DNA from 3 places in the Paenibacillus sp. 2RAB27 genome. Region 3 is predicted to be linked to each of the others. Evidence: riboswitches for the same ligand, from Rfam matches in the RefSeq annotation. Region 3 holds a riboswitch; each other region holds the start of a gene.

Region 1 (3,277 bases), on a different contig from region 3:
ATAGACTCCCGGGCTTTTCTCCCTCCGTGACCACAGCATATTTGCTGTGTGTTTTCCCTTGGACCAGCCGGCAGTGAAACGCCGCGGAACCCTAGAAAACGACATGCCGTTATTATAGTCTGGCTAACATGTCATGTCAAGTTATCCATTTTGGCTGCGACCTAGTTAGCTTATCCTTATTCCTCTAGCGCTATGTTGTTCAATGCCAGATGCGCGCGGAACATATCCATGCCGTCTGGCTGCTCCTGTTCGGGTACCCACGTAGCGGTATCCCATATCTTCGAAAGTTTAAGTGCACGACTGCAGTGTACGAAACATTCCTGCACCTCGACGCCAACAGCGACGATCGGCGATTTCCCATTAAGCTGCATAGTCGCAAGGAGCTCTTCATCTCTCGTCAGCCAAGCGCGACCATTGACGCGGAGCACCATGTCGACGCCTGGAATGATGAATAAGAGACCCACCTGCGGGTTGTTTACTATATTTTGCATAGAATCTATTCGACGGTTTCCGAGTCTTTCTGGATAAATCAAGCGGTGATTATCGAGAACGCGAACGAAACCTGGGCCATCGCCACGGGGGGACACATCACACAATCCATCCGCACCTGATGTAGATAAGAAGAATAAAGGTGATTTGGCGATGAACGCTTGAGCATGTTCGTCAATTTGATTGATGACTTTATTTTGTACCGCAGGATGAGGCTCTCCAATATGATCTCTAATTTCATCAATGGATCGAACGATGCCGGGAAATGGGGGTGAAATATTGTCTTGTGTGTTGTCCATGCGTTCTTTTCCTTCCTGAGGCCAGAGGCCTTTGTTCAAAATACCAGCATGTATATGCGGAACATAAAAATTCGGCTGTTTTCTCCGTAAACACTTTGAGAAGTCCTCGAAGGACGTTGTAGACGTTTATTTTGATATTGTAGTATACGCCGATAACCTCGTTCAAATGAATGAAGCCCTGCAAGCTGCTCTTTCGAGCAAAGCTTAGCAGGGCTTCATTCTGTAGCGAGAACATTACTTGGATTCAGCAGTTAGTTGATTGTAGATATCATCCCACAGAACACGTCTGGCGGATACATATCGCTTCGCATAATAGGATTCGCTCAACTTATTCTTCACAACACCTTGATTGGTAGCGGAGTGAACGAATTCACCGTCTCCGAGGTACATACCTACATGAGAGATACCGCTGCCATCCGTGTTGAAAAATACAAGATCGCCCTTACGAAGATCTTTTTTGTCAACCCAGTAGCCTTCGCTGTTTTGCGATTTGGAGCTGTGTGGAAGGTCGATGCCGAACTCATCGAATAAGTAGGATGTGAAACCAGAGCAATCAAAGCCTTTGGTTGTCGTTCCTGCCCATTTGTAGGGAGTTCCTACGAGATCTTCGACTGCGTTGTCCATGGAGGACGATGCGAAAACGCTTCCTACACTTACACTCAAAAACAAAACAAGACTAAAAACAAGAGCAACTACTTTCTTCAACTGCTTGTCTCCTTCCGGTGCCTACGAGGTTAGCTGGAGGGTTCGGTTGAAGGTTCCCTATGATCCCTGTCTTGCAAGATCAATTCACCCGGAGTGGTTCCCCCGTTTCCCCATAAACTGAGGAATTCGGCATGAAAAATTTGGTTTTCTGATGCTAGTCCTTTTAATTCGTCATAAACAATGAAATTCCTCTTTTTTTGTTTAAAAAAAGGCGGAAAAATAGGCAAATAGTTCGGGAAATAGACAAAAAAAAGCCCCTTTCTCAAAGAGAAGGGGAGAGCGCGTAAGCTATTCACTGTTTTGCTGGATATTAGTTAGGTATTTTGGCTGAAAGCAGCTGATATTGGGAAGAAATGCCCCAAATTTGGAAAAAAATGTGGAAGAGGGGATACAATTGATAAATGATGAGGGCTACCAGTCCTGCCCATAGGTAAGTAGCCGTGACTGTGACCCCTGCCAAAAGTCCTGTGAACAGTAATAGGATGATGGCAAGTCCAATAATCGGCAGCGAATATCGAAAGAAAGAGATGATTGTCGATGTAATCCCCAGTTTGGCCGCGATGGCGAATTGCACATACATGAACAGCAACTGCAGGACAAAGCCATAGACCATTAAACTGAGCAGCCAAGGTAGAAGCTTGAGAACGATCTGCTCATAAGAGCCGCTATGTCCCAGCATATAGGCGGCTTTGGGAATAAGCCAGATGAGTGGGAATAGTGTAAGCGCGATGCGGATCAAATACACGAGCAGGAAGGGGAGCATGAGCTGCTTCATCCCGCGAAAGAAGCGATAGCCGGCATTCTGGTGAGGGTGAGTGAGCGAATAGTAGACACCGCTATTTAAGAGAGGCGTCAGCAGCATGCGCGCACATAAGAGTGCAGCAAGCCACCATAGATAGGAATAGCTGAGATCTGTTTTAATTAACTGAAACTGGCCCTCTGCTAGGAAAATCTGCAAGGCCTGCTTGGGTTGCTCAGCGCCAGGGAACCGATGCATGAGGGGGACAAGAACACCTTGTACGAGCTTATACAGGAGAATACCCCAACCCATCTGATATAGGAATAAAAAGATCGTGGCAAAGGGCTGCGCCATAGCTGCCCTGAAGCCTGCTTTGATATAGGTGGCCAACGAGGGTCCCTCCTTAACGTTTTCTTTAAAATATAAGAAAGTATAGTTGCAGTTTATACAATGCTTATATTTCTCCATAAACACTGTGATACGTCCTTGAGGGACGGTGTAGTCGTTTATTCTGGGAAACTAGCATCGTAAGCATACGCTCAGAGTTTGTCATGAGACGTAAGCCAAGTCCTTACCAGGCGACTGAGCCAAAAATGGCTTGCAGGAATTGAATAATGCCAAGATTCCACCGAATTTGAAGCTTCGTATTTAATTGCGTTTGATAAAAGTTGTTGATGTGCTTATTTTCGAGTATGAGCGTGTACTTGGGATCGATGCGCACCCAGTCGACAGGCGAGGTATGCGTTAATTTGAAATCGATGCTGCCTTCCTTGCCATCCCATGTTTTATCTAACAATGTGCCATCTGCGAAGTGGAACTGAATCGGCACTTCAGGTGAGTTGCCGCCAAACTTAACGATGCGGACTGTGCTTTCATAAGTCTCGGATCCCTTGTTGCCTTGAGGCTTTACATGGACACTTTCGACGGAGTAATCCATCATCAGATTGCCATAGACATATTGATTAAAGAAATCGTTCCAATCTGTTTTGCTGATCTCCTCCACGACCTGTTGGAAATCCTTCGTAGACGGATGTTTGAACTGCCA
Region 2 (3,277 bases), on a different contig from region 3:
TTTCGCACAGTATTCGCGGTAAATAGGGCTGCTGTAATTGTAGTGACGTCTCATCCCGTGCTGATACTGCACACCATCAAAGTTAGCATTCAGAATTTCGGGGTATTTGTAGGTCATCCAAGCAGGCGGTGTTGCTGTGGGAGTACCGAGAATGACCTGTAGTCCATGCTCGTGAGCAAGACTTATCGCACGGTCGAACAGATCAAAGGCAAATACCCCTTCCTCTGGTTCAAAGAAATTCCATGCAAACTCTCCCATCCGTACGATGGTAAAGCCGATTTCTCGCATTCTCCTATAATCGTCAGCCCACATAGCCTCTGGCCACTGCTCAGGGTAGTAGCATACGCCTAAATCAAACTTCTCTCCCGGAATGGTCTTTTCCATGAGTCATAACATCCCCATTTCTATAGATGTAGTAATTTTTTGTTATTTAAAATCCTTTATGTACTCATTATATTTCTTTATAATATTATGTATATAACATCATTTTGCGACGTATATCAGATTTTTGCGTTTTGGAGGACACATGAAAATTCATTATGTATTACCGGAGCCCATGTACAAACACTATACGGTTTATCCGGATATGATTGGTCAATATGCGGATTTCCCTGAGCATCAGGAGTGGCGGTTTAAGGGGCAGCTGCAACAAGCCAATTTGCATATTGTGTTAAGCGGTAAAGGCTACGTCAAAGCGAATGGGAAGGAATTCTCCCTGGAAGCAGGACAAGGCTTTTATTACGGATCGGGCCTTGAACAGGAGTATCGAACCGATCCAAACGATCCGTGGCAAGTATTTTGGGTACACCTTGCAGGTGAGGGACTCGACAGGCTGTTGAATGATCAAGGAACTTCAGCAGTATGGCTGTTTACATATTGGGATGTACCCAAGCTCAAACAATTGACAGGAGATTTATTGGAGCTGGCATCCCCATATGATCGGAATGAGGTACAATTGGCCGTGAAGCTCTATGAACTGCTTGCTGAGCTTGCCTTACGTGCAGAGACGCATGGAACAGTAACTATTCTGGATAAGCGTGCACGGATGAGAGAGGTCGCGGAATATATTCGTACGCACTGCACGAAACCGCTAACTCTCCTGCAGATGGCCGAGCAGGCAGGTTTCAGTACCTTTTACTTTAGTCGAATGTTTCACGAAGTGATGGGGCGGACTCCGGTCGAGTGGCTGTTCGAATGTCGTCTGGTTGTAGCTAAACAACTGCTCATGTCTACCGAATGGACGATTAAGCAAGTGGCTGAGCATGTCGGATTTTCCCAGAGCAGCTACTTTATTGCGCGCTTCCGAGAGCATACCGGAATGACACCACAGGAGTATCGGCGGCTCTACAGCACGTAGGTTTCCTAGGTCTATAGAGCTTCATCTCCTAAAGAGCATTAATAAGTAGCAAAGTATGGGATAATCAACGACACTCCTATATGTATGCGCTTTCATCGACTACCAAAGTCAAATAAGCAATAATTAAAGGCGAATCTACGTTTTACAATCGATAAAGAACGGCGTAAGATTCATTACGACAAGTTGATTCTATGTGAAAAGAAACCACTTAATTCCCAGTAGGGGAAACGGGGGAACCAATCGAAGCCGTTCAAGCAATACTTGGCTTCATGGGGTGAATCCTGATGCTCGCAAGCATTAGGTAGGACGCTCTCAAGTCCGAATCCGACAGCTAACCTCGTAAGTGCATTGAGAGAGAACCGCACACTCGCCTTCTTATGTAAAGAAGTCCGAGAGTAGAGATTCTCTGCTCTTAGGGCTTCTTTTTGCATGCCGTCAACCCAAAATGTTACATAAATGTTATAAGGAGGCTATACCATGCATGCTATTGAAATCAATAATTTGACCAAAACCTATGGGAACGCAAGAGGTATTACCGATGTTAGTTTTTCAATCGAAGAAGGGGAGATCTTTGGTTTTATTGGACCGAATGGGGCAGGGAAATCAACAACGATTCGAACGCTGCTGTCTCTGATTTTTCCAACAAGCGGCAGTGCCAAAATTTTTGGAAAAGACTGCATCCAGTTTGCGCCTGAAATAAAGAAAGAGATCGGCTACTTGCCTTCGGAAGTTTTTTATTATGACAACATGAAAGTAATCGACCTACTCAAGTATTCAGCCAGCTTTTACAAGAAGGATTGCACGAAGAGAATCAAAGAGCTTGCTGAAATTATGGATCTGGACGTTACGAAGAAAATTGATGATCTATCTCTGGGGAACAAAAAGAAAGTAGGCATCGTTCAAGGGCTGCTGCATGATCCTAAGCTTATTATTCTGGATGAACCGACAAGTGGACTTGACCCGCTCATGCAGCAGAAGTTTTTCGAATTGCTCGAACAACAGAATCAAAGAGGAGCCACGATTCTTTTTTCCTCTCATATATTGAGTGAAGTTCAGAGATTATGCGATCGCGTCGCGATTATTAAGGAAGGTAGAATTGTAACGGTTGAGAAGATCAGCACCTTAAAGGAAAACAATTTCAAGCGATTTAAAGTGGATACGGCACAAGCGCTCGACCCTAACTTTTTCAAGATGACCGGAGTCAATAACATTGATGTCCAAGGCCAGACGACGAGCTTCTTATTCAAAGGCAATATTAATCAAGTCATGCGAAAAATTGCCGAAATTGAAATCGATAATCTGTGGATCGAAGAGCCTGATTTAGAGGAGATCTTTATGCACTACTATGAGAAGGAGGCTTAAAGTGGAATGAATATATACCTTCATGAATTGAGAGCCTATCGGAAATCCACGATCACGTGGACGTGCTCCTTAATTGCGGTCATCGTCTTATTCCTGTCCCTTTTTCCATCGGTTTCTAAGGATTTTGCTGAGTTTTCTTCCATCTTAGAAGGGTATCCAGAAGGGGTAAGGAAAGCGCTTGGCATTCAAATCGAAACGTTTGGTACCCTACTCGGTTTCTATGTGTACATCTTTATGTACATTACGCTTTGCGGAGCCATTCAAGCCATGGTTCTGGGAACGTCTATACTCTCGAAAGAAATGCGCGAGAAAACAGCAGACTTTCTGCTTACGAAGCCCGTAACACGTACGAAAATTGTTACTTCCAAGCTATTAGCGGCTGTTACTTCTTTAGTCATTACGTGCGTGATTTATATCGCTGCAGCCTATCTAATGGCGCTTCAAGTCAAAACGGTCGATTTTGATGTGAGCACATTTCTATTGATTTCCCTCACTTTGCTGTTTATCCAGTTGATGTTCCTTGCTATAGGATTCATCATTTCCGTCGTATTTTCTAAA
Region 3 (3,277 bases):
CGGGACGATGAGAAAAAGTTCGAGGAGAAGTGGCAGAAGTGGCAACCCGATGTGCGCTTAGTCACGCTGCATTCCCATTATCGAAGCATTGTCCACCCGCTGACCAAATTCATTGATACCGTGGAACATAAGGCCTCGGAATCGAATTTCCGGGTAACCGTGATCATCCCGCAGTTTATTCCCAAGAAGAATTGGCATAACATTTTGCACAATCAATCCAGCTTGCTGATAAGGGCGTTCCTGCTGTATAAGCGGAACTTGGTTGTAACGACCGTGCCGTATCATTTGAAAAAGTAGCGCGGGTGCTGGGTAGGAGGGCGCCCCGGAAGGCGTGTAAGTCGATTATTTCGACTTACACTGCCTGGATTCCACCCTGAGCACCACTAGTCCGAAAATATCGGACTAATCTCTCTACCGCTGGCAAAAAATCTACATTAGTCCGAAATCGCCGAAGTAAATCGCCCCAAACACCCCTCACACAGGGAAACAGGCGAATTAGTTCGGCAGAATCGGACTATTTACCATTTTTCAGCAGGAATACTCGGTTTAATTCGGTAGAATCGGACTAATGCTGAAGATGAAACGAAAAAGGCAGTCCTTACTTCACAGTAGGGCTGCCCTTTTTCATCAATGTTTCCATCTGATGCTCTTCACTCACCCGCTTCATGAACGCATGAAGCTCTCCCTCTGTTTCACATACGGCAGCATGTTCCAACCAAACAAAGAATTTTTTCTTAAGTATATGGCTGAAGCATGCAAGGGGTATGTGTCCCGTGACTTGATAATATACAATCCTGAGGAAACTTCTTTCCACGGTGAATTAAAAATCGTACGGATCGATAATCGAGTCCGCGTCTCCCAATCCTGTTTTTTTTGCTTGTTTCTTATCGACTCATACATTCTCATAACAATCGGATAATCGGATGTTGGGGTCCATTTTGAAAAACCGGTTTGGATAGCGTTGTGAGTAATCTCGGACTCTTCTTTAGTAAACCAGTACCCAACAATAATAGGAAAGCGAATTCTCTGCTTCTAGCCATAAGACACCGAACCATTCGTAATCTAAATCAACCGGATTCAACAAATGAGGTAGTATCCCTAAATAATATCGGGGGGAGGAAGTCATGGCAGTTCTCCTTTTTGACGTAAACTCAGAAGTCAGTAGTGACTGAATATATGACATAATTGTATGTTTGAGCCATATAAAAAGGGGATAAAGAATGAATAGCAAACGTATAAAAATACAATAAAAATGAAGTTCCTTTTCGTTTTCTCATCGTCATTGAGCTAATGGACCCTTCCTGAAAAGTGGCAAAAAAGGGAGTAAGCTGAAGCATTTCTATTGAAAATGCATGCAATTTATCATTAGTTGCGCTTTCATAAACGCCAGATGCCACAGATTGCGAAATAAGAATCTCCAGAACATTTTACATTCATGATCAATCGGCGTAACATTCGGTTCAACAACAGATCATGTTAAGCAAAACGCTGAGTTCCTGTAAGGGAAACGGGGGAACCAATAGAAGCCGATTGGATACAGCATCGGTTTCTCGGGGTGAATCTAATGCAAGCGCAGCTTGCTAAGGTAGGGCACTTCCAAGCCCGAATCCGACAGCTAACCTCGTAAGCGTATTGGGAGAGAACCGCCTTCTTTTCGTGCCTTCCACAGTTCGTGTATTCACGCTGTTCCGAAGCTCGAGAGTAGAGATTCTCTGCTCTTTGGCTTCTTTTTGTTGTTCACAAATGGAGGAGAGTGAATCTATTATGTATCCTGAACCCCTGACTCTAGTAAGAGAATCAGATGTATGTACGAAGGAATGCAAGATTACCCGCATTGAATGTTTTCAATTCGATTGTGAGCTATCAGATAAGCTGCTACCTGGGCATGGCACGGATTGTCATTGCGGTTTACTGACGATTTCAACGAATCTCGGAACATGTGGATTAGGGCAATTCGTGATTCCATGCGGCAACCTGAAAGGGGATTTTGTTCAATGGGCGTCAGTATTCCAGAAGCTCAAAGGTCTAACCCTTAAGGATGGTTTGCAGTACGTTCATCAGAAACAAGAGGCATGGGGAGAAATACGATCTCATTTAATGGCATCTGCACTAACGAATTTATCTGAAAAGCTAGAGAATTTATCAACTGCAAGTGAGCAAGAACTAATTTTTTTATCTAATCGCACTTATTTATTTGAGCATTCTGGGGCGTATATCTCTTTCTAAGAGTGACGTTTGATAGTAATGAAAGAGCACCTCTACCACTCGGGATTCGAGTGGTAGAGGTGCTCTTTGTCTTAATTAGGATTGGCCGGTATCTGGATCGAGCAATCGAAAATAAGCAAATTTTTATGTTTTTTTTATACGAACACAACAGTTTCTTTACCCCCTTTTTATACGKAACGGCGTTACAATGATTCAGGCAAGGAGGACGGTGTGCATGCAAAGTGATTTTTTGTTGATAGCTGCGCCAACCAAGGCGGGCGAGGCCTTTATGAAACAAACAAAACTGGTTGGCCTTCCTTTTGTTGCATTGACGAACAACAAGATGGAGAGAGTCAAGTTAGAGAGTCAAGGAGTGAAGCAAATTATCCAAGTGGATACGATGGATCCAGGCGCGTCCATCATTCCTGACTATCCGATAGGGCATATCGTTCTGTTCGAGGAAAGCTTACCTCTAAGTTGCAGGTATATCCAGATATGCCGTAGTGGGACCTCCAAATCCATGTATGTCATCACGCAGAGCGTAAATCCACGATTGATTTATAAAGGTCTTGGTGCTGATTATGTCATTTATTCTAAAAATGGTGACGTCAAGTTTTTACTATCATCTCTAAAAGCAAACAAAATATAGGCTCTGTTTGATTTGAAGGAGGTGTGTCCGTGTACAACGATGTAACGATGATTTTATTATTTGCGATAACCTTTCTAGGGTTTTGGGGATTTGCTAAATATTGTGAAAAGGCTTGAGCTTAAACTTTCGAAGTCGTATTTCAAGAAAATAGGAGGCAATCATATGATTGTTATTGGACTCATTGGGTGTGCCATTATGGGTTATCTCGGTTTTGTTCTAGTAAAGCCAGAGAAATTTTAATTGTAGAATATGAACTTATGTAAGCAGGGGGAGAACCTACTATGGGTATGGGATTGTTACAAGTAGTCGTCACACTAGGGATTATCATGCTTTTGGTAAAGCCAGTGGGCAGTTACTTGGTCAAAGTGTTCGGCTATGAAAAGAGTGGCCTTGATCGTGTTTTTGGTCCGTTCGAGCGTGTAT

Evidence for each region. Region 3 has a riboswitch for cyclic di-AMP ahead of AB4114_RS12600 (hypothetical protein). Riboswitches for the same ligand answer to the same signal wherever they lie in the genome.
Region 1: it holds a riboswitch for cyclic di-AMP, as region 3 does, so the genes downstream of both, AB4114_RS31560 (C40 family peptidase) here and AB4114_RS12600 (hypothetical protein) in region 3, are expected to answer to the same signal.
Region 2: it holds a riboswitch for cyclic di-AMP, as region 3 does, so the genes downstream of both, AB4114_RS06910 (ABC transporter ATP-binding protein) here and AB4114_RS12600 (hypothetical protein) in region 3, are expected to answer to the same signal.

What each region holds. Positions count from the first base shown of each region.
Region 1 is NZ_JBFRGR010000043.1:12,022-15,298, forward strand. It holds guanidine-I (ykkC/yxkD leader) riboswitch at 4-106, opposite strand; gene AB4114_RS31555 (MSMEG_1061 family FMN-dependent PPOX-type flavoprotein) at 177-788, opposite strand; gene AB4114_RS31560 (C40 family peptidase) at 1,023-1,493, opposite strand; cyclic di-AMP (ydaO/yuaA leader) riboswitch at 1,497-1,635, opposite strand; gene AB4114_RS31565 (hypothetical protein) at 1,804-2,622, opposite strand; gene AB4114_RS31570 (M1 family metallopeptidase) at 2,804-3,277, opposite strand, start outside.
Region 2 is NZ_JBFRGR010000003.1:400,765-404,041, forward strand. It holds gene AB4114_RS06900 (beta-galactosidase) at 1-384, opposite strand, end outside; gene AB4114_RS06905 (AraC family transcriptional regulator) at 527-1,357, shown strand; cyclic di-AMP (ydaO/yuaA leader) riboswitch at 1,553-1,719, shown strand; gene AB4114_RS06910 (ABC transporter ATP-binding protein) at 1,835-2,719, shown strand; gene AB4114_RS06915 (ABC transporter permease subunit) at 2,726-3,277, shown strand, end outside.
Region 3 is NZ_JBFRGR010000007.1:63,160-66,436, forward strand. It holds gene AB4114_RS12595 (APC family permease) at 1-297, shown strand, start outside; cyclic di-AMP (ydaO/yuaA leader) riboswitch at 1,477-1,646, shown strand; gene AB4114_RS12600 (hypothetical protein) at 1,765-2,226, shown strand; gene AB4114_RS12605 (hypothetical protein) at 2,441-2,854, shown strand; gene kdpA (potassium-transporting ATPase subunit KdpA) at 3,142-3,277, shown strand, end outside.